Regions from separate parts of the Tomitella fengzijianii genome, predicted to be linked through region 2. Evidence: predicted binding sites of a transcription regulator. Region 2 holds the regulator's gene; the other holds the start of a gene.
What was found. The regulator LexA, encoded in region 2, represses DNA repair genes until DNA is damaged. The targets are predictions, from matches to a motif close to CGAACANNTGTTCG.
Positions count from the first base shown of each region.

Region 1: the regulator LexA is predicted to act here: its motif matches at 6,423-6,436, upstream of FO059_RS07760 (HNH endonuclease signature motif containing protein).

Region 1 covers NZ_CP041765.1:1,693,837-1,704,278, forward strand. Annotated here, with positions in the region: gene FO059_RS07730 (Mrp/NBP35 family ATP-binding protein) at 1-67, opposite strand, end outside; gene FO059_RS07735 (lytic transglycosylase domain-containing protein) at 254-1,429, opposite strand; gene FO059_RS07740 (DUF1003 domain-containing protein) at 1,659-2,258, opposite strand; gene FO059_RS07745 (magnesium transporter MgtE N-terminal domain-containing protein) at 2,251-3,636, opposite strand; gene FO059_RS07750 (general stress protein) at 3,709-4,212, shown strand; gene FO059_RS07755 (hypothetical protein) at 4,256-4,690, shown strand; gene FO059_RS07760 (HNH endonuclease signature motif containing protein) at 4,942-6,378, opposite strand; gene FO059_RS07765 (dipeptidase) at 6,598-7,968, opposite strand; gene FO059_RS07770 (suppressor of fused domain protein) at 8,090-8,701, shown strand; gene FO059_RS07775 (PHP domain-containing protein) at 8,794-9,720, shown strand; gene FO059_RS18720 (hypothetical protein) at 9,721-10,212, shown strand; gene FO059_RS07785 (NAD(P)-dependent malic enzyme) at 10,302-10,442, shown strand, end outside.
Region 2 covers NZ_CP041765.1:2,247,772-2,258,213, reverse strand. Annotated here, with positions in the region: gene FO059_RS10245 (malate synthase G) at 1-1,917, opposite strand, end outside; gene dapF (diaminopimelate epimerase) at 2,135-3,061, shown strand; gene hflX (GTPase HflX) at 3,193-4,560, shown strand; gene FO059_RS10230 (acyl-CoA thioesterase) at 4,557-5,069, opposite strand; gene lexA (transcriptional repressor LexA) at 5,074-5,784, opposite strand; gene FO059_RS18370 (LysM peptidoglycan-binding domain-containing protein) at 6,650-6,937, shown strand; gene nrdR (transcriptional regulator NrdR) at 7,131-7,622, shown strand; gene hrpA (ATP-dependent RNA helicase HrpA) at 7,638-10,442, opposite strand, start outside.

The DNA of each region.
Region 1 (10,442 bases), 550 kb from region 2:
TACGGATCTCCGGGTCGTCGACGCGCGCCAGTGCCGCGCGGACTGCGGATTCGGTGAGCTCGGTCATCGCTTCCGATCATAGGACGCGTGGCGGCGCGACGGACAATCCCGCCGTCCGGTTGCAATCCAGGTCACCTGCCAGGGCGCGGCGGGGGTGCGTTCGCCGTCACTTGAACGAATGTTCCTTTTAAACGAACATACACGGTGAAAACGGGAGTGGCAGATGCCGCGGCGGTGCCCGGCCGGGTCGGACTCACGGCGCCGGCGTCTCCGGGGCGGGTTGCGGCGCCGGACTCTGCGTTCCCTCCGCTGCCGGTGCGGGTTCCGGAGGCGGAGGCGGCGGACAGTTGAACAGGCACGGCAGCTCGATCTTCGGCAGCTCGATCTTGGGCAACTGCACCGGAGGCAGTCCGGGCACCTCGACGGTGGTCGCGGGGATGTCGGTGCCGGGGAGGGTTTCCGGGGCCGGTGCCTTCGGCGGCGCCGGCGGATCCGGGAGGACCTCCGGTGTGGGCGCCGGATCCGCGCCGTCGGGCGCGTCGATGGCCGTTTCGTCCGGCGAGATCGGCGGGAGCTCGCTGGGCGTGGGGTAGGCGCCCGTGGCGTAGGCATGCGCCCAGGCCTGCACGTTCTTCACGTATGCCATCGAGTGGTTGTACGTGAGGATGGCGCCGGTCGTTGCGGCGGGGTCGGACAGGTTGCCGCCGGACGCACACAGTAGACGCCCGGCGGCGAAGGTGGCGTCGTAGACGTTGTTGGGGTCCGCCACGCCGTCGTTGTTGCCGTCCGCGCCGTAGTGGCTCCACGTCCCCGGCATGAACTGCATCGGGCCGACGGCGCGGTCATATGAGGCGTGGCCGTCGACGGCGCCTCCGTCCGTGTCGGTGATGACCGCGTTGCCGGCGAGGTGGCCGTCGAGCACCGGACCGAGAATCTTTGTCGTGGTGTTGCCCCGGGAATCCGCCGCACCTCCGGAGGCGTGGCCCGACTCGATCTTGCCGATGCCTGCCAACAGGTTCCAGGGCAGCCCGCATGACGGCTGGATCTGCGCCATGAGGTCGGCTGCGTGCTTGTAGGCGTTGAGCATGATCCCGGGGATCCCCAGCGGACCCGGGGCGAACTGCACCACGTCGCCCACCAGTGCCGCCGGGTTCACGGGCGCGTTGCCGGAGCCCGCGGCGGATGACGAGGCGTCGGGCTCCGGGGCGGTGTGGTAGCCCGGAATCGGCCGCATAGCGGAGGCGACCACGCCTACGGGCGTGGGCTGGACTGTCTCCTGCGCGGCGATGCGGACCTGCATGGAGCGTTCTGCGGGGGCCGCATGCGACCCGGGCAGAACGCCGCCGGGCCCGGCGGCGGCAAGCGCTGCGAATCCCAGGGGGAGCAGTGCGATGAGCGCGACCCGTGCGCGCCGGCCATGCGACGCCACCGACCGTGACGATGATGTGCGCCTGCGGCGAATCGACGCCGTCCTCCACGAACCGCTCAACTGAACGACCCCCATCCAGACCGAAACCCGAATGTGACCAAGGCTACAGAACGCCGGATCCTCGCGCAGCGCGAATCGTGAACGCGTGGCGCCGCGTTGCGGGAGCACGGGTAGGCCGCGCAAGTGCCGATGGTCACATTGAGGTCATCGCCGGGGAGGGGAGCAGGCGTTACCCGTCCCGAGGGCGGTCCAGCGGCCGGCGCGCGGACTGCGAGTCGACGTCCGCGCCGGAACCGCGCGGTCCGCGTGCGGAGTCGGACCCGTCGTCCGTGTGCCCGTCCTCCGGGGTCTGTTCGAGGAGTTCACGGATATCGTCGAGTTCGCGTCGCAGGTAGTCGCGTGTGGCGACCTCGCCGACCGCGATCCGCAGCGACGCCAGCTCCCGTGCCAGAAACTCGGTGTCGGCCTTCGTCTGCGTCGCGCGGGCCCTGTCCTCCTCCATCGAGATCCGGTCCCGGTTCTCCTGCCTGTTCTGCGCCAGCAGGATCAGCGGTGCGGCGTAAGCGGCCTGCGTGGAGAACGCGAGATTGAGCAGGATGAACGGGTAGGGGTCCCAGCGCAACTTGACGGCGGCGACGTTGAGGATGATCCACACGATCACTACGACAGTCTGGATGGCCAGATAGCGGACCGTGCCGAAGAACCGGGCGATCTGCTCACTGATCCGCCCCGCGGCCTCCGGGTCGACGTGCAGGTGGAGCCGGCGGCGGTCGCGGGGCGTGTCGAGCCGCTGCGATCCCGTTGCTCGGCGTGTGCGGGAATCAGACATCGTCGGCCCCTCCCTGCTGTGCGGCGCCGCCCGTCGCCGTGCGGGTGGCCCCGACCCGGAGCCGCGCGTGCGGCGGAATCGGGTGGTCGACCACGATCTCGGAATCGACCAGATCACCGTCGCGTTCCCGCCAGTCGTCGGGCAGCAGGTGGTCGAGCAGATCGTCGACGCTCACCGCGCCCAGCAGGTGGCCCTCGTCGTCCACGACCGGACCACAGACGAGGTTGTAGGTGGCGAAGTAGCGGGTGACGCGGGCCAGGCTGTCGGCGGGGTCCAGGCGCGGCAGGTCGTTGTCGACCACCCCGCCGACCATCGCCGCCGGTGGCTCGCGCAGCAGCGCCTGCATGTGCACGCAGCCCATGTACCGGCCCGTGGGCGTCACGGTGGGCGGGCGGGTGACCAGCACCATGCTGGAGAGGGCCGGGGTGAGGTCGGGGTGGCGCAGGCGCGCCAACGCCTCGGCGACCGTGGTGTCCGGCGTCAACACGACCGGCTTCGGGGTCATCAACCCGCCTGCGGTGTCCGGCGAATGTTCCAGCAGGCGTCGCACCGGGGCGGAATCCTCCGGGTCCATCAACTGCAGGAACGACTCGGCCTCCGGCTCGGCGAGTTCACCCAGCAGGTCTGCCGCGTCGTCGGGGTCCATGGCCTCGAGAACGTCGACCGCGCGGCTCTCGCCCAGGTGGGTGAGCAGGTCGGTCTGGTCGTCGGTGGGCAGCTCCTGGACGACGTCCGCAAGGCGTTCGTCGTCGAGCGCCGCTGCCAGTTCGTGGCGCCGCTTGTCCGGAAGCTCGCGCATCGCGATCGCCAGGTCCGCGGGGCGCATTCCCTCGAACTGGGTGAGCAGTTCGGTGGCGCCTTGCCCGGGCAGCGTCAGCGCGTACTGATCGAGGCCGTCGACGTACTTCCAGTCGGTCACGCGGATCCCGGAACGGCGGCCGAGCCGGGGTCGACGCTTGCGCACCGCGACGCGGTTCACCACCCAGTCTCGTGAACGGGTGCGCTCGAGTCCCAGATCCACCACCACGGAATCGCCGTCGGCGAGGTCCTCGAGCTCCGGATCCGTCACCCGCACTCGGGAATCCAGGACTTCGCCGAAAACCAAGGTCTCAGTGGGCCTCCGCGTGAACCTGCGCAGAGAGACAGTACCGGTGGTCAGCGTGATCGAGGTGGGCTCGACGGAGGTGACGCGGAGCATCGGGACGAAGATGCGGCGGCGGGTGGCGAGCTCCACCACGAGCCCGAGCACACGCGGGGGTTGCCGCCCGAGCCGCAGGGCGATGACAAGGTCGCGGACTCTGCCTATCGACTCGCCATCCGGGCCCAGGACCAGAAGTCCCGTGAGCCGGGCGGCGTACAACTTGTTCACCGGAGCCATGGGGCAAGGCTAAAGCGTGCGGGTCGGTTGCGTCGCTTGCCCACACCGGCCGGGGCTGTAAGGCTTGCCGGTATGACCAATTCCATGCCGGGCGGGTCCGTTCCGGGGGGACCGCAGCGCGGTCGCGGACTGCCCACGCCGCCCACAGGGTGGCCCATCGCCTCGTACGGCACCTATGCGGACGCCCAGCGTGCCGTCGACCACCTCGCAGACAGCCAATTCCCGGTGGAGAAGGTCACGATCGTCGGCGTCGACCTCATGCAGGTCGAACGCGTGCTTGGCCGGCTCACGTGGGCGAAGGTGCTCGCGGGCGGGCTCGTCTCCGGGGCGTGGCTCGGCGTGTTCTTCGGACTTCTGCTGGGGATCGTCACCGGCGGATTCCTGGGACCGCTGCTGCTCGGCCTCGTCGGCGGCGTCATATTCGGCCTGATCTCGACGTCGGTGCCGTACGCGGCCTCGCGCGGCCAGCGGGACTTCGCCTCCACGATGCAGCTCGTCGCCGGCCGGTATGACGTGCTTTGCGACCCCAGCCGCGCCGAGGAGGGCCGCGACATCCTCGCACGGCTGGGGCTGTGAGTACGGCTATGGACTCGGCGGTGGCGATCCGCCTTCAGGACGCGTGATCCGGGTCTTTCCTGAATACGGGAATCCCAGTTCGCTCTGGCCCTCGAAGGAGCTAGAGCTCCTGCAATCGGACCGGCCGTATGTCCTCCCCGGCGACATCGGGATCGACGATGCGCTCGGGGACGAGATACTCGCGTGGACGGACATCTTTCAGAAGTACTTGGTCGAGGAGTACGAGGATTTCGATAGAAGACCACGCTGGGCCCCGGACATCAGCGCTTTCGACTGGTACGACGAAGGACGGCGGATAGTCTCGCAGCTCCGCGCGAAGTTCCCCGACGTGCAGGTTCTGGCGCAATTCGGAAAATACGTGCTCTCTGTGAACGAGATGAGGGAGAACGTCGGCCGACTGCCGATCAGCATGCCCGGCGAATGCAGGACCGGGTACATCGGCATCCGCGACTTCGTCGGGCAGAATTCGCACCGCTGACGACGGCGACCGTTCGGAGAGGCCGTCCTCGGGTGGAGTCCCGTGCCATGGCTGCCTGCCGCCAGCGTGGGCCGGCCGCCGAAGTCTCAAGTGGGGAAGACGCATACCCGTGGAATCCCGCGTCCAGCGTGGACCGGTAGGAGCACGCACCTCCACCCCCGCGTCGCAGTGCGGCGCGGGGGTGTCACGGGGCGATGGTGGCTGTGGTCGTGGCGGTGTTTGGCGGTTCGTGCGGCGCTGTACGGCCGGTGTCAGGGCGGGCCGGGGCCGTCAGTCGCGTTCGTGCGGCAGGCCGCCGGGCGGTCCGGAGCCGACGAAGGGGCTGCGCGGGGCGCGTCGGTGTGGAGTCCGTGGCCGTTGAGCCAGCGGCCGTGGGGGTCGATGGTGGCGGGCGGCCGGAATACGGGGATGCCGGCAGCGCTCATGGCGGCGGTCCAGCCGTCGTGGTGGACGGCCCGGTGGTAGGCCGCGCAGAGCAGGACGAGGTTGTCCAGGTCGGTGGGGCCTCCATCAGCCCAATGGACGATGTGGTGGGCCTGGGTCCAGGCGGGAGGGCGGTCGCAGGCAGGAAAGGCGCAACCTCGGTCGCGGGCGGCGAGGGCGCGGCGTTGGGCCCTGCCGGCAAGGCGGGTGGTGCGGCCGAGGTGCAGGGGGACGTCGCCGGGGCCGGTGATGATGGGAGTGATGGTCGCGTCGCAGGCGAGGCGGCGCACGGTGTGCGCGGAGAGAGTGCCGGTGTGGTCCGCCCAGCCGGTGCGCAGGGCTGCGAACATGTCGCCGTAGCGGCCCTGGTCGAGGTACTTGCGCATGCGGAGCCGGCGTTCTTCCGGGGCGGCGAGGTCTGCAGCGCCGATGTGGATATGAATGTGCGGCCGGCCGTCGCCAGTATCGGTCGCGGCCGCCTGGTAGCGGCGGAGGATCTCCGTGAGCGCGTCGGCGCGGCGCTGGGAGGCGCGGCGGCGGTCGGGGGAGCCGTCGGCTTCGGGCCTGGGCGCGGAGAGCGGCGACAGCGCGGAAAGGAGATGTTCTCCGGTGACTGCGTCGAGGTCGCCTTTGACGACGACGCGGCCGGCGAGGGTCTTGGAAGCGTGGAATTCGTTGCGGTCGGTGTCCTCGCCGGGCGGTGTGTCGTCCGGGGCGAACATCTGCCGGAGTCCTTCGCGAGCGTCCTGGAGGCAGCGCAGGTCGCCGCTCGTGGCCGCCTTGAGGAGCAGGTCACGGCAGGACGGCGCCGCGGCAGCGGGCATTCCGGCGGGCGGGTGGGCGAGGAAGCCGACGATGAGCTTGGCTTGTGCGGTGGTCATCTCGCCTGCCGCGTAGGCGGCGAGGACGTCGGGTTCGTCGTCGAGCGCGATTGCGAGCGTGGTGACCGCCCGGGCACGACCGGGCGTGGCGGTACTGGTGGCGGCGAGGTGGTCGACGATTGCCCCGCGGGAGCCGCGGGTGTCGGCGCGGCGGCGCGCGAGCTCGCCGATGATGCGCATGCCGGCGATCTCGCATCGGAACATCAGGGTGCTGACGTGGTCCAGCCAGCCGGTCAGCTGGCAGTCGGCGTGCTGCCAGAGTCCGTCGGAAAGAGGGGCGTCGAGGAGTTCACCAATGGACGCGACGAAGTCGTATGCGCGCGCCGCGCTGTCGTCGCGGGTGGTCCCCTTCGTCTCCGCGGTCCTCGTGATCTCCCTGGACATCGTCCCCCCTGCCGATTTCCCCCATCTGCGGCTTCCACGGTAAGCGCACAAATATTCGTTCGCAAGGGTGTTCTATGATCTGCGCGCCAATTCCCGAAACGCGCGCCAAATCCCGAAAACCGCACGATGGATCGCGCCGCCCATTGGACCGCGCATGCAGAACCACGGCTCCGCCCGGTGAACCCGCTCGGCTCCCGCGCGGAGCCGGGGCGGCCTGCGTCAGCCCCGCCCCAATCTCCGGAGCAGCATGGCCTCCGCCAGCGCGCACCGTTCGATCTCGCCGGGGTCGACGCTCTCGTTCGGAGCGTGGATGTTGCACTGCGGCTCCTCCACGCCGAACAGGGCGATCTCCGCCTCCGGGTGCTGCTCGGCAAGCGCGGTGCACAGCGGGATGGCGCCGCCCTGCCCGCTGTACTCGACCTCCGCGCCGAAGGCCTCGCGCAGCGCGTCGGACAGCGCCGCATAGCCGGGGCCGTCCGTGCGCGCGAGAAAGGGCCGCCCCACGGCCTCCCGCTCGACCCGCACCCGCGCTCCCCATGGGGCGTGCGTGTGCAGGTGTGCCACCAGCGCATCCTGGGCGGCGACGGGGTCGGTGCCGGGCGGCACGCGCAGATTGATGCGGGCCGACGCGCGGGGCTGCATCGCCGCGGCCGAGCCGACGACAGGAGGACAGTCGATACCGAGCACGGTTGCCGTGGGCCGCGCCCAGACGGAATCGGCGATGGCCCCGCTGCCAACGAGGTCGACGCCCTCGAGAACGCCGGCATCGCCGCGGAACCGCTCCTCCGGGTATTCGGCGCCCTGCCACACGCCGGAGGCGTCGAGGCCGTCGACCGTCGTGTCGCCATTGTCGGAACGGAGGCTCGCCAGCATCGCGATAAGCGCGGCCAGCGCGTCGGGTGCAGGCCCGCCGAACATGCCCGAGTGCACCTCGCCGGCGAGCGTTTCCGCCTCCACGTCCACGTTGGCGTTGCCGCGAAGGCTGGTCGTCAGCGTGGGCCGTCCCGCCGCCACGTTGCCGGAATCGGCGATGATGATCAGGTCGGCCGCGAACAGCTCAGGGCGCTCGACCACGAGTTGCTCCAGGCCGCCGGTCCCCATCTCTTCAGAGCCCTCGGCGATCACCCGCACGCCGACGCCCCCGAGGCCGTCGTCGCCGAGCGCCCGCAGCGCCGTGAGGTGCATGACGAGGTTGCCCTTGCAGTCGGCGGCGCCGCGCCCGTACCAGCGGCCGTCGCGCTCGGTAAGGGTGAACGGGTCCGAGCCCCACGCGGCATGGTCGCCGGCCGGCTGTATGTCGTAGTGGCTGTAGAGGAGCACCGTCGGCATGCCCGGCGCCGGCGGGCGGTGGCCCACGACGGCGACTGAGCCGTCGGCGGTCTCGACGAGGTCCGTTCGGGGGATCCCTGCGGCGGCGAACGCGTCCCGTGCCCACTGCGCGCCGCGCAGGCACTCCTGCGGGTCGACCTGGCGTGCGTCGGCCAGGGTGGGGATCGCGACCAGCTCGGCCAGGTCGGCGCGTGCCCGAGCCATGAGCCGGCGTACGCGCTCGCTCAACTCCTCGGTGACTGCGGATGCCGACTCTGCCATGGTGTGGTTCCCCTCGGTGAAGTACGCGGCCGCGCAATGGACGGTGGACGCCGTCTTCGACCACTGTGCCATCACGGACTGCGGTCCGTCCGGTTAGATGGCGGGTGTGGCGGACAACGTGGTGGAACAAGTCGAAGCGCATCTCGTGAAGCAGTTCGGCGGGCCTCCTGCGGGGGCCGCGTCGGTGACATTCCTGGGGCTCGAGCCGATCGTCGTGCAGGCGTTCGTGGCGGCTCCTCCCGGCCCGCGTGAGCCGGCCGCGGCGGGGGGCGGTGACACGCTGCTGCACCTCGTCTCGGTCGGGTGTTCACGCGCGCCTATGGCAGACCCGACGGAGATGGTCGCCGATCCGCAGCGCGGCCCGCGCGCCGAGATCGTCGTCGCGTTGCGCCCCACGGGCGGCGGCGTTCCCGCAGGACTGCACCGCTCGGTGGCGGTCCTGGCGGCGGCGCCCGCGGTGGAGGGCGTCGTGTTGGCCGCGGACGGGATCATCGACCTGGCCGAGCCGATGTGGCAGGGGTCCGCCTTCACCGCCGTGCTCCTCGGCGGGTCGGCCGTGCCCGATCTCGATCTGGCGCCGCCGCGTGATCCGGTGCGGTTCCTCGAGGCCGTCCCCCTCACCGCCACCGAGGCCGCCTGGGTCCGTGTTCGCGGTGCTGATGAGCTGCGCGCGGCGTGGGCCGAGGCGCAGGTCGATCCCCGCGATCCGGCGCGCCGAGCAGTAGCGCTCTGACCGGCGGCGATTCTCCGAGGTGCGGTCGTGTGCGGATCCCGGAACGCGGGCGCGTGCGGCGCGAACGCTGCGGCGCTGACAGACTGGAGTCCGTGCGAATCGACCTGCATGCCCACACCACCGCCTCCGACGGCACCACGGAGCCGCGCGCCCTCGTCGCCGAGGCCGTGACCGCCGGGCTGGACGTGGTCGCGATCACGGATCACGACACCACGGCCGGGTGGGCGGCGGCGACGGAGGCGGAGGCGGCGCTGGCCGCACCGCGGCCGTTGTCGCTGGTGCGGGGGATGGAGTGGTCGTGCGTGGCGCGGGCCGAGCCGGCCGGGACCGAAAAGGACGGGCGGGTCTCGGTGCACCTGCTGTGCTATCTGTTCGATCCGGATGATCCGGCGATCCTCGCGGAAACAGCGCGCCTCCGGGGCGAGCGTGGACGCCGGCTTCGCGTGATGGCCGAGCGGATGGCGGCGGACGGCCTCCCCGTGGACGCGGACGAACTGTTCTCGGATACGGAGCAGGTGCCGGGGCGCCCGCACCTGGCGCGAGTGCTGGTCGATCACGGGGTCGCGGAGTCGATGCAGGCCGCGTTCGCCGGTCCGCTGAGCAAGGATTCGCCGTACTACGAGCGCAAACGTGACACGCCCGTGGAGGACGCGGTGCGCGCGGTGACAGCCGCCGGCGGCGTCACCGTCATCGCCCACCCGCGTGCGCGCAGCCGCGGGGCGCTCATGGACATGGCCCAGATCGTGGAACTGGCGGAGTCCGGCCTGGCAGGCGTCGAGGCCGACCACCTCGACCATGACGCGGACGACCGGGCCTACCTGCGGGACCTCGCCACAGGCGCGGGCCTGGTGGTGACCGGTTCGTCGGACTTCCACGGCGGGAACAAAACGGTCCGGCTGGGCGCGGAGCTGACCGCGCCCGATCAGTATGCTGCGTTGGTGGAACGGGCGTTCGGGGTCGACGTGGTGGGCGGCGGGAGTGCGGCCGCGCAGGCGACGACATCCGGCGAGGGGGCGTAGGTGGTGCGGGGGAGTGCGGACTGGGGCACCGGCGGACGGGGCGGCGCGATGCAGCGTCCCGGGAACGACTATCAGGACTACCGCGGATCGGACGACGGGGCACCTGCCGACGACTACGCCGACGGCGGATACGCCCACGGCGGATATGCCCACGGCGGATATGCGGAGGCCTCCGGCTACGGCGCGGATGCGGCGATGACCGCGCCGGAGGAACCCGGCCGTCCTGTGCGGGCGCTGCGGGCGCTCGGCGGTTCCGTCGTGGCGGGGCTGGTGCTGCTGACGATCGGGATCATCGTGGTGTCCATCCTCGGCGGCAGGCGGGGCATCCCGGGGCCGGGCGGGGAATCGCTGATCGTGCACCTGCTGGGGAGCGGCGTCGCCCTGGTCGCCCAGCGGTACGCGGACCGCACGCGCGGCTTTGCGGCCGCCGCCTGTGCGCTGGTGGTGTTCTGCGCGGCGGGGGCCGTCCTGTGGACCCAGTGGTGGGGGTAATACGCGGAGACGCTGGCTGTAGTGTTGTGCGGGTAACAGGCCCGGGTGGGCCGGGTGAGCCGGCCTGCAGCGAACACGCAGGAGAGTCCGTGTCCACTGATTTCGATGCCGTCCACGCGAACCAGCAGACGCTCTCCGCGTTGACCTCCGAGGAGATCTTCGACGGCCACATCGGCGGGAAGCTCTCGGTGGAGACCACCACGTCGCTGGACAATCAGCGGGCGCTGTCG
Region 2 (10,442 bases):
GCTGGAGATGCGCAGCGTCGCACGGTCCTCCATGAGGTCCACGTCGTTGATGTCCGGCACCTTGGAGCAACCCACGCCGTGGTCGATCCAGCGCACCACGTAGCCGAGGATCGACTGGCAGGAGTTGTCGACCTCGTTGCGCTTCTCCTCGTCGGTCCAGTCCGTGGCGGGCGCGAGCGGGAGCTGCAGGATGTCGTCGACGGCCACGCGCGGCACGGTGGGGGCGATCTCCTTCTGCCGCTCGAAGACGTCCACGCGGTGGTAATGGGTGGCATGCAGGGTGGCGCCGGTGGGCGAGGGCACCCACGCGGTGTTGGCGCCCGCCCGGGGCTGGCCGATCTTCTGCTCGAGCATCTCGGCCATCAGCTCGGTCATCGCCCACATGCCCTTGCCGATCTGCGCATGCCCGGGGAGCCCGCTGGCCAGGCCCTTGTCCACGTTCCAGTCCTCGTACGAGGTCATCCAGTGGGACTTCTTCATCTCGGCCTTGCGGATCATCGCGCCGGCGTGCATCGACGTGTGGATCTCGTCGCCCGTGCGGTCGAGGAAGCCGGTGTTGATGAACACCGTGCGAGCGGCCGCCGCCTTGATGCAGGCGGCGAGGTTCACCGTGGTGCGCCGCTCCTCGTCCATGATGCCCACCTTGAGGGTGTTCTCCGGAAGGCCCAGCACCTGCTCGACGCGCGCGAAGAGCTCGGTGGTGAAGGCGACCTCTTCGGGGCCGTGCTGCTTGGGCTTGACGATGTAGACGGAGCCGGTGCGGCTGTTGCCCAGCGGGTTCTCCGACCCCAGGCCGGGGATGGCGCACAAAGCGGTGACGACGGCGTCGAGGATCCCCTCGGGCTGCTCGTTCCCATCGGTGTCGACGACGGCGGGATTCGTCATCAGGTGTCCCACGTTGCGCACGAAGTTCAGCGACCGCCCGTGCAGCGCGAGCCGGCCGCCGTCGGGCGTGGTGAAGCTGCGGTCGGGGTGGAGGGTGCGCTCGAACGTCTTGCCGCCCTTGGCGACCTGCTCGGTCAGTGCGCCGGTGTTCAGGCCCAGCCAGTTGCGGTAGCCGAGGACCTTGTCCTCCGCATCGACGGCGGCGACGGAGTCTTCGAAGTCCATGATCGTGGTGATCGCGGATTCCATGGCGATGTCCTTGACGCCCGCGGCATCGGTGCTGCCGATCGGGTCGGCGGGGTCGATCTGGATCTCCAGGTGCAAGCCGTTGTTGCGCAGCAGCACGCCCGTCGGCGAGGCCTTGTCGCCGCTGTAGCCGACGAAGGCGCCCGGGTTCTGCAGGCCGGTGGTGGCGCCTCCACCCAGGGTCGCCTGCAGGTTCTCACCGTCCACGGCGTACTTCACGGCATCGGCGTGGCTGCCTTCCGCCAGCGGCAGCACGTCGTCGAGGAAGCCGCGAGCCCACGCGATCACCTTGTCTCCGCGCACCTTGTTGTATCCGGAGCCCTTCTCGGCCCCGCCGTCCTCGGGGATGGCGTTTGTGCCGTACAGGGCGTCATACAGCGAACCCCAGCGCGCGTTCGCCGCGTTGAGCGCGAAGCGGGCGTTGAGCACCGGCACCACGAGCTGGGGGCCGGGCGTCTCGGTGACCTCGGTATCGACGTCCGCGGTGGTGATCGAGAACGGGGCCGGCTCGTCGACGAGGTAGCCGATGTCGGTGAGGAACTTCTTGTAGGCGGCGGGATCCACCGGGCCGGGCGTGCCGTCGTGGTACTCGTCAATCTGCTTTTGCAGCTGCGCGCGGGTGTCCAGCAGGGCGCGGTTCTTCGGCGCGAGGTCCGCGAAGATCTGCGCCGTGCCCTGCCAGAACGAGTCCTTGCCGACGCCGGCGGCGGGCAGGGCCTCGTCGTTGATGAAGTCGTAGAGGACTCGGTCGACCTGGATTCCGTCGATGGTTTCGCGATCGGTCACGGTGCTTCCTCGCTTTCGGGGTGGCGGGGCGGTCGGCGTGCGCGTCCCGGAGGGCTCCGGAGCGGCGTCTCCGCGGATGGAGCCCGACGGTGTCGGATTCCATATCGCGAAACTCACCGATTGCCTGGTGAAATTCTAGCGCGGATCGCATGCGATTCCCATCCCCGGGCGATCCCGCGCAGGTACGCCTGCTTCGCGGCGAACTAGGCTGTGAAGCATGGACTTCGTCAAGGGGCATGGCACCGAGAACGATTTTCTGGTGCTGCCGGATGACGGCGTGGGTATCGACCTCGCGCCCGCGTCGGTATCGGCGCTATGCGACAGGCGCCGCGGGTTGGGTGCCGACGGGATCCTGCGGGTCGCCCGCGCCGGGGCGCTGGTCGCCGGGGGTGTTCTCCCCGCGGGGCTCCCGGACGGCGTCGGGGAGCAGGACTGGTTCATGGACTACCGCAACGCGGACGGGTCGGTCGCGGAGATGTGCGGCAACGGCGTCCGCGTGTTCGCGCATTACCTGCGCGCGTCGGGGCGTGAAGACCGGGAGTCGTTCGTCGTCGGGACCCGCGCCGGAGCAAGGGCTGTGACGATGACCGGCGCGTATGACTTCTCATCCGAGGCGCGCGTGTCCGTCGAGATGGGGCCGGTGTCGGGCTTCGGCGAGTCCGCAGTGCAGTTGGGCGGCGCCGACCGCCCGAGGTTCCCGGCAGTTGCAGTGGACGTGGGCAATCCGCACCTGGTTGCAGTCGTGGACGGGCTCGACGCCGCGGGCCTCGCGGCTCTCGACATCGCGGCGGCCCCCGAGTTCGATGCTTCGCTGTTCCCCGGCGGGGTCAACGTGGAGGTGGTGACCCCGCTGCGTGCCGGCGGCGTCGCCATGCGCGTGCACGAACGGGGCGTAGGGGAGACGCGGTCGTGCGGAACCGGCACCGTGGCGGCCGCGTACGCGGCACTGTGCGCCGACGGCCGGCCCGCCGGGAGAGTCGAGGTGACGGTGCCCGGCGGTGAAGTGACGGTCACGATCGGGACGGATGGTCGCGCAACACTCGAAGGCCCCTCGATGCTGGTGGCATCGGGGGCTGTCGACGATCGCTGGTGGAAACGCGCGGTCGATGCCGCGCACCCCGCCGGTCTCGGAGCGGCGCGATGACGGATTCGGAGCGACAGGATCCCGGTGTGGACGAACAAGGGAAGCAGGTGCCCGAGCACCGCGACAGTCCCGACGCCGCCGGACACGGTGCAGGCGAACGCAGCGGCGCGCGGGAGCCCTCTCTCGGCCAGATGCAGCTGGAGGAGCGCAGCTCGCTGCGCCGCGTCGAGGGACTCTCGACCGAGCTGGCGGACGTCACCGAGGTGGAGCAGCGCCAGCTGCGCCTGGAGCGTGTGGTGCTCGTGGGGGTGTGGACCGAGGGCACCGCGGCGCAGGCGGAGACGAGCATGTCCGAGCTTGCCGCACTGGCGGAGACAGCCGGGTCGACGGTGCTCGAGGCGCTGATCCAGCGACGAGACCGGCCCGACGCGTCCACCTATATCGGTTCCGGAAAGGCGGCCGAGCTGCGCGACGTCGTGAAGGCCACGGGCGCGGACACGGTGATCTGCGACGGCGAGCTCAGCCCCGCGCAGCTGACGAGCCTCGAGAAGGTCGTCCAGGTGAAGGTGGTGGACCGCACCGCACTGATCCTCGACATCTTCGCCCAGCATGCGACCTCACGCGAGGGCAAGGCGCAGGTGTCGCTCGCGCAGATGGAGTACATGCTGCCGCGGTTGCGCGGCTGGGGCGAGTCCATGTCGCGCCAGGCGGGCGGCCGGGCCGGTAGCAACGGCGGCGTGGGGTTGCGCGGTCCGGGCGAGACGAAGATCGAAACCGACCGCCGCCGCATCCGATCGCGGATGGCGAAACTGCGCCGCGAGATCGCGCACATGAAGAACGCCCGCGACGTCAAGCGTCACCGGCGCAACACCACCGGCGTGCCCTCCGTGGCGATTGTCGGCTACACCAACGCGGGCAAGTCGAGCATCCTCAATGCACTGACCGGTGCCGGGGTGCTTGTGCAGAACGCGTTGTTCGCAACGCTCGACCCGACGACGCGGCGCATCGTGCTCGACGATGGACGCGAGGCCGTACTCACCGACACGGTCGGCTTCGTGCGGCACTTGCCGACCCAGTTGGTGGAGGCTTTCCGTTCCACCCTCGAGGAGGTCGATCAGGCCGACCTGCTCATGCACGTCGTCGACGGGTCCGACGAATTCCCGCTCGAGCAGATCCAGGCGGTCAACGAGGTGATTGCGGACGTCCTGCGTGATGCGGGGGCGGACGCGCCGCCGGAGCTGCTGGTGGTGAACAAGATCGACGCCGCGGACCCGGTGGAGCTCACGCGGCTGCGCGGCGTGCTCGACCGCGCGCACTTCGTCTCCGCGCGTACCGGCGAGGGCGTCGAGGCGCTGCGTTCGAACCTGACGGAACTGCTCCCGGGGCCGGGGGTGGAGGTCGGGGTGCTGGTCCCATATTCACGCGGAGACCTCGTCGCACGGATCCACGCCGAGGGCACGGTGAGCTTGGAACGGCATTGCGCCGAGGGGACGGAAGTGCGCGCGGAGGTCCCGCGCGCACTGGCGGCGGCTCTCGCACAGTACTCCGTCGGCGGCTAGCCTTCGGAGGTTCCCGGTACCCCCGTCCTGCCGCGGTCCGCGCGGTGGGGCCCGGAGAATGCCGCGCGCAGGTCGTCGGGCCACGGCACGGGGCCGCCCTCGCTTCCGTCGGTGTGGACGGCGATCATGGTTCCGTCGGCGGCCGTTCCCCGTGCCCCGGTCATCGCGAATCGATAGGTCACCGAAGTGGTGCCCACCGCGACCACGGCGAAGCGCACCTCGAGGGTTTCACGCAGCCACATGCGCTGCCGGAAGTCGGCCTCATACCGTACGCGCGGAAGGCGTTTGAGCAGTTCCGGACGGCCGATCGACTCGAGGAACTCTCCCTCGGCCTCCTCCGCCCACTGGCGCACTATCGAAAAGTGCTGGTGTCCCGACGCGTCGGTGTCCGGCCACTGCAGCTGGCGGCGGATCGTCACCGTGGGCCGGCCCTCGCGCGCGGCCTGTTCGATCACGTCCACTGCCGAGTCGCCTGGCTCGCCGCCGGACGATGCACTCGATCTCGTCAACGGGTCACACCTTCCGCATCACGGTGACGACCTTGCCGAGAATGGTCGCGTCGTTGCCGTGGATCGGGGTGAAATGAGGATTGTGCGGCATCAGCCAGACGTTCTTCCGGTCCCGCTTGAAGGTCTTCACTGTGGCCTCGCCGTCGAGCATCGCCGCGACGATGTCGCCGTTGTCGGCGACGCTCTGCTGACGCACCACCACCCAGTCGCCGTCGCAGATCGCCGCATCCACCATCGACTCGCCGACGACCTTGAGCATGAACAATGTTCCGTTGCCCACCAGCTCCTTGGGCAGCGGGAAGACGTCCTCCTGATTCTGCTCGGCGAGGATCGGTCCGCCGGCGGCGATCCGGCCCACCAGCGGAACGAAGGTGGGCTCGGGCCGCGAGGGTGCCTCGGCGCCGTCGGCCGCGCCGCCGGAGTCCGCTGAATCCTCCGCCGACCGGAGCGGTGTGATCCCTCGGACGTCCACCGCGCGCGGACGATTGGGGTCCCGGCGCAGGAAGCCCTTCTTCTCGAGTGATTGCAGCTGGTGCGCCACCGATGATGTGGAGGCCAGCCCCACCGCGTCGCCGATCTCGCGGATGCTCGGTGGGTAGCCGCGCTCGCGGACCGATGTCTGGATCACCTCGAGCACCCGGCGCTGACGGTCGGTGAGTGATTCGATGGACGGCCGCCCGCCGTCCATCGCCACATTGAAGTCTCTCTTAGGCATTGATCCAGGTCCTCCCTGCTGTTTCGCGGCAATCCCAATCCGCCGGTGTGCTCCCGTTCGGGATCCGCCCCGGTTCCGCACGGCGTCCGTACGTGTTCGGTGCGGCGTGCGGTCCCAGCTGCGGATCCATTGCGAGGATCCCTCCGGTCGATCCCCGCTCGACCCCACGGAGTATTTCGCCCCACGGAGAAGCTCCGGCCTGATTCGAATGTAGCGCCGATCGCTCGAATCGACAAACATCTGTTCGACGCGTGTCCCGTTACGGCGGGACCGTCGTCCGTCGTCGGATTCGTATGCGTCGCTGCAGGTGGCGGGCGTGCAGGTCAGGATCTGTCGGCTCTGGCTGATACAACCCGAACGTGTGTACATCGAACGGAGTCTCGAATCGTCTGTCGCGACCGCGTCCGGCGGGGTGCGCGATCGGGCGTGCGGCGGGGTGCGCGGTGCGCGGTGTGCGGTGCGTGGGCATCGAATCCGATCGAACAGTTGATCTATCGAATGCAAAGGCGATAGAATGCACATGCGAACGAACGACAGTGCTAAACATCTCCGGCGTCGCACGCAGGATCTCCCAGGACTCGCGGCGATGGACGACCGGATCGGTACGCAGAAGCCGGTGCGGATGCACCTACGGCGGAAACGGGAGGCTGGCATGAATGCTGTGGCGGAGCGTCGGGGTACGTCGGGGCGCGTGTTGGGCGGGTACCCGGTGCCGGTACGGACTGCACCACCTGAGCGTCCGCGGACCGGCCGCCGGCGGGGCATCGACAGGACGGATGCGTGGCGGCGTCCCGCCGGTACTCCGGCAGCGTTGCCGCGGCGCGCCGTTCGGATGTCGACGGCGCGGCATGCCCCGGCAGCCGGGGTGACGGAGAGGCGCGGGCTGGCGGCGGCGGTTGCGATCGCACTGCTGCTCGCTGTGGTCATCTTCGTGGCGGCGCAGGTGCGGTCGATCGATGCGACCACGATGCCCGACGACGTGACCACGGTAGAGGTCGCCGGCGGTGACACGCTCAGTTCGATAGCACGGGATGCGGCGCCGGAGGTCCCCGTCGGTCGGATGGTGGAGCGCATCATCGCGCTCAACGGACTCGACGGTGCGGCGGTCCGTGCGGGCCAGAGCCTCGTTGTGCCGTGGGCGCATGCGCAGTGAAACCGCATGCAGGGTGCAGTGCGTGGCGGTGTCGTTGCACCCGGACTATCGGCGGCGTCGGTCTGCTCCGGGCCTTCCCGTATTATCGGCGTGGAGAAAGTGACCGCTAGCTGATATGCGCGTGCACCAGGAAGGGCGTCCCCGGGGCAGTGTGACTGCGTCGCGCATGGAGTGCAGCGACGAAGGAGCCCCCATGCACTGTCCGTTCTGCCGGAACCCCGAGTCCCGTGTGGTCGATTCGCGCGAAGCCGACGAGGGCCAGGCCATTCGACGCCGACGGCAGTGCCAGGATTGCGGACGACGGTTCACGACTGTGGAGACCGCCGTTCTATACGTCGTGAAGCGCAGCGGTGTGAAGGAGCCGTTCAGCCGGGCCAAGGTCGTGCGCGGCGTCCGAAGCGCCTGCCGGGGCAGGCATGTCGACGACGACGCGTTGCACCTTCTCGCGCAGACGGTTGAAGAGACGATCCGTGCGACCGGCTCGCCGGAGGTCCCGAGCCAAGAAGTGGGACTGGCGATCCTCGGCCCGCTCCGCGACCTCGACGAAGTCGCATTCCTCAGGTTCGCGTCCGTCTACCGGTCGTTCAGCTCGGCGGAAGACTTCGAAACCGCCATCGAAGAGTTGCGGCAGCACCGTGAAGGCGTCGGCGATTCCGCAACCGAGGCGCCGGCGCCCGCGCGGTGACCCCGGCGGCGGTCGTCACCGCGGCAGCGTGCCGATGACGCGCATGATGCGCTTCTCGCTCACCTGCCGCGCAGTCCCCATTTTCTGCGCGAAAAGACCCACGCGCAGCTCCTCGATCATCCAGAACACGTCCTGGACCGCCGACGACTCGGCGACCCCGGGCGGGCAGCTCTCGAGGTAGCGTTCCAGCGCGCCGTAGACCCGGTCGAGGACGTCCATGCCCTGGTTCTCACGTCCACCGGCGGACGGCGCGGATTCCAGGCGCATCGCCGCGGCCCGCAGGTACCGCGGGATCTGCGCCGCCCGCGCACTACCCGCCTCCAGAAGAAAGCCAGGCCGGACCAGATCGGCACGCTGTTGGCGCACGTCCTCCACCGTCGCCTCGGCCACCGCCGGGGAAGCCGCCGCTTCGTCGATCGTCAACTGCAGATTTCCCCAGCAGCGGACGATCTCCACGGCTGACGCGGCGATCCCCGGCGCGGCCGCACGCGCACTCGGTCCTACGGCGGCCTTCAGCCGTTCGAACGCATCCGGATCACGGACCGGCCCGCCCGCGCGCATCATCGCCTCGTCCACAGCGCACTCGTGCACATCGTCGACCAGCCCGTCGGGCCCGCCGAACGGGTACTGCCCGGCGACCAGCCGGTCCGCCGTCGACAAGACAGAAAGCAGGCGCTTGCCCAGCCCCGGAACGGAGTTGAGCAGGAGCCGGCGCGTACCGGTGCGCATCGCCGCCGCCTGTTCCGGGCGAGTCGACACCACGGTCACCGCAACCGCGGCGGGCGCGCCCGGCGTCGCCGGGGTGTCGACACTCAACGTCGGGAAGCCGACTACCTTCTGGCCCGCGACCTCGCTGACCACCTGCTCGGGCACTTCGCCGAGAGTCTCGGACGTCCACACCGTCGCCGCCGGCCGGGCGTGTTCCTGGCCGTCCCGCACGGTGGTGTCGCGGATGTGGCCCGCCAGGCTGCCGCGCAGCTCGGCGAGGCTGGTGGAACGTCCGAGTTCGCGGCCCCGACGGTCGACCGCGGCGAAGCTGACGCGCAGGTGGTCCGGCAGGGAGTCGGTCCGGAAGTCGCCGGGCGCGATACGGCAGGATCCGAGCTGCGAGAGCTCCCGCGCCAGCGCATTGACCAAAGGTTCGGACCGGGGCCTGACACGCGCGAGGGCCGCCGCGGCGAAGTCCGGGGCGGGTACCACGGACCGCCGCAATTGTTTGGGCAGTGATCGGATCAGCGTGGTCGCCAGTTCCTCGCGCATCCCCGGCACAAGCCAGTCGAAGCCCGCCGATCGGACCTGGGGGAGGAGTTCCACGGGTATCCGCACCGTCACACCGTCTTCCGGGTGGCCGGGCTCGAACCTGTAGTCCAGGTCCAGGCGGATCTGCCCCTGCTGCCACGCGTCGGGATAGTCGGCGCCCGCGACGGCTCCGGCGTCCTCGTTGGTGACGGTGTCCGCGGTGAAGTCCAGGAGCGTCGGATCGGTCCGCCGCGCCTTCTTCCACCAGGAGTCGAAATGGCGTCCGGAGACGATGTCGGCGGGCAGCCTGCGGTCGTAGAAGTCGAAGAGGTCGTCGTCGCGGACGACGATGTCGCGCCGCCGTGCCCGGTCCTCCAGGTCCAGCGCGTCCTCGAGCAGCGACCTGTTGTGTTCGAGGAAGGCGTGATCGGTCCGCCACTCGCCTTCGACCAGTGCGTGGCGGATGAACAGATCGCGCGAGGCCTCCCGGTCCACGCGGCCGTATGGGGCGAGCCGCCGCGCCACCAGGGGGACTCCGTAGAGCGTGACCTTCTCGTAGGCCATCGGCGCGGCGTGCTTGATCGACCAATGCGGCTCGGAGTAGGCGTGCTTGACCAGGTCCGGTGCCAGCTTCTCGACCCATTCGGGCTCGATGCGCGCCACCTCGCGCGCCCACAACCGGGACGTCTCCACCAGTTCGCCGGCCATCACCCACCGCGGCTGGCCCTTGAACAGGCTCGACCCCGGGAAGATCGCGAACCGTGCTCCGCGGGCACCCAGGTAGTCGCGCTTGTCGCCGTCGCGGGCGCCGATGTGCGAGAGCAGGCCGGACAGCAGTGCCTGGTGGATCGTGTCCTCCGACGCGGGTGCCTCGTTGGCCTGCCACCCCATCTCGCGCGCGATCTGGCGCAGCTGACCGTGCAGGTCCTGCCATTCGCGGATGCGCATGAAATGCAGGTACTCCGACTTGCACATCCTGCGGTATGCGCTCGAGCCGAGCGCTCTGCGCTGCTCACCCAGGTACTCCCAGAGACGCAGCCTGGCGAGGAAATCGGACCCCTTGACGGCGAACCTGGCGTGCTTGGCATCGGCGTCCTGCTGATGGTCCGCAGGCCTCTCCCGTACGTCCTGCATCGAGATCGCGGAGACGATGACCAGCAGCTCGCGAAGGCAGCCGGTGCGCTGTGCCTCGAGCAGCATGCGGCCCATCCGGGGATCCACCGGCAGCCGCGCGAGAGCACGGCCGGTGTCGGTGAGCCGTTGCGGCGCCCCGGACCCGGCCCCTGTGGTGCGGACGATGGCACCCAGCTCTTCCAGCAACGTCAAGCCGTCGCGGACGGCGCGGGGGTCGGGGGGTTCGACGAAGGGGAACGCGGCGAGGTCGCCGAGGCCCAACGCGGTCATCTGCAGGATGACCGCGGCGAGGTTGGTGCGCAGGATCTCCGGCTCGGTGAAGGCCGGCCGCGCCTCGAAGTCCTCCTCGGAGTACAGGCGGATGCAGATTCCGTCCGCGACGCGCCCGCACCGGCCGGCGCGCTGGCGCGCGGATGCCTGGGAGATCGGCTCGATCGGCAGCCGTTG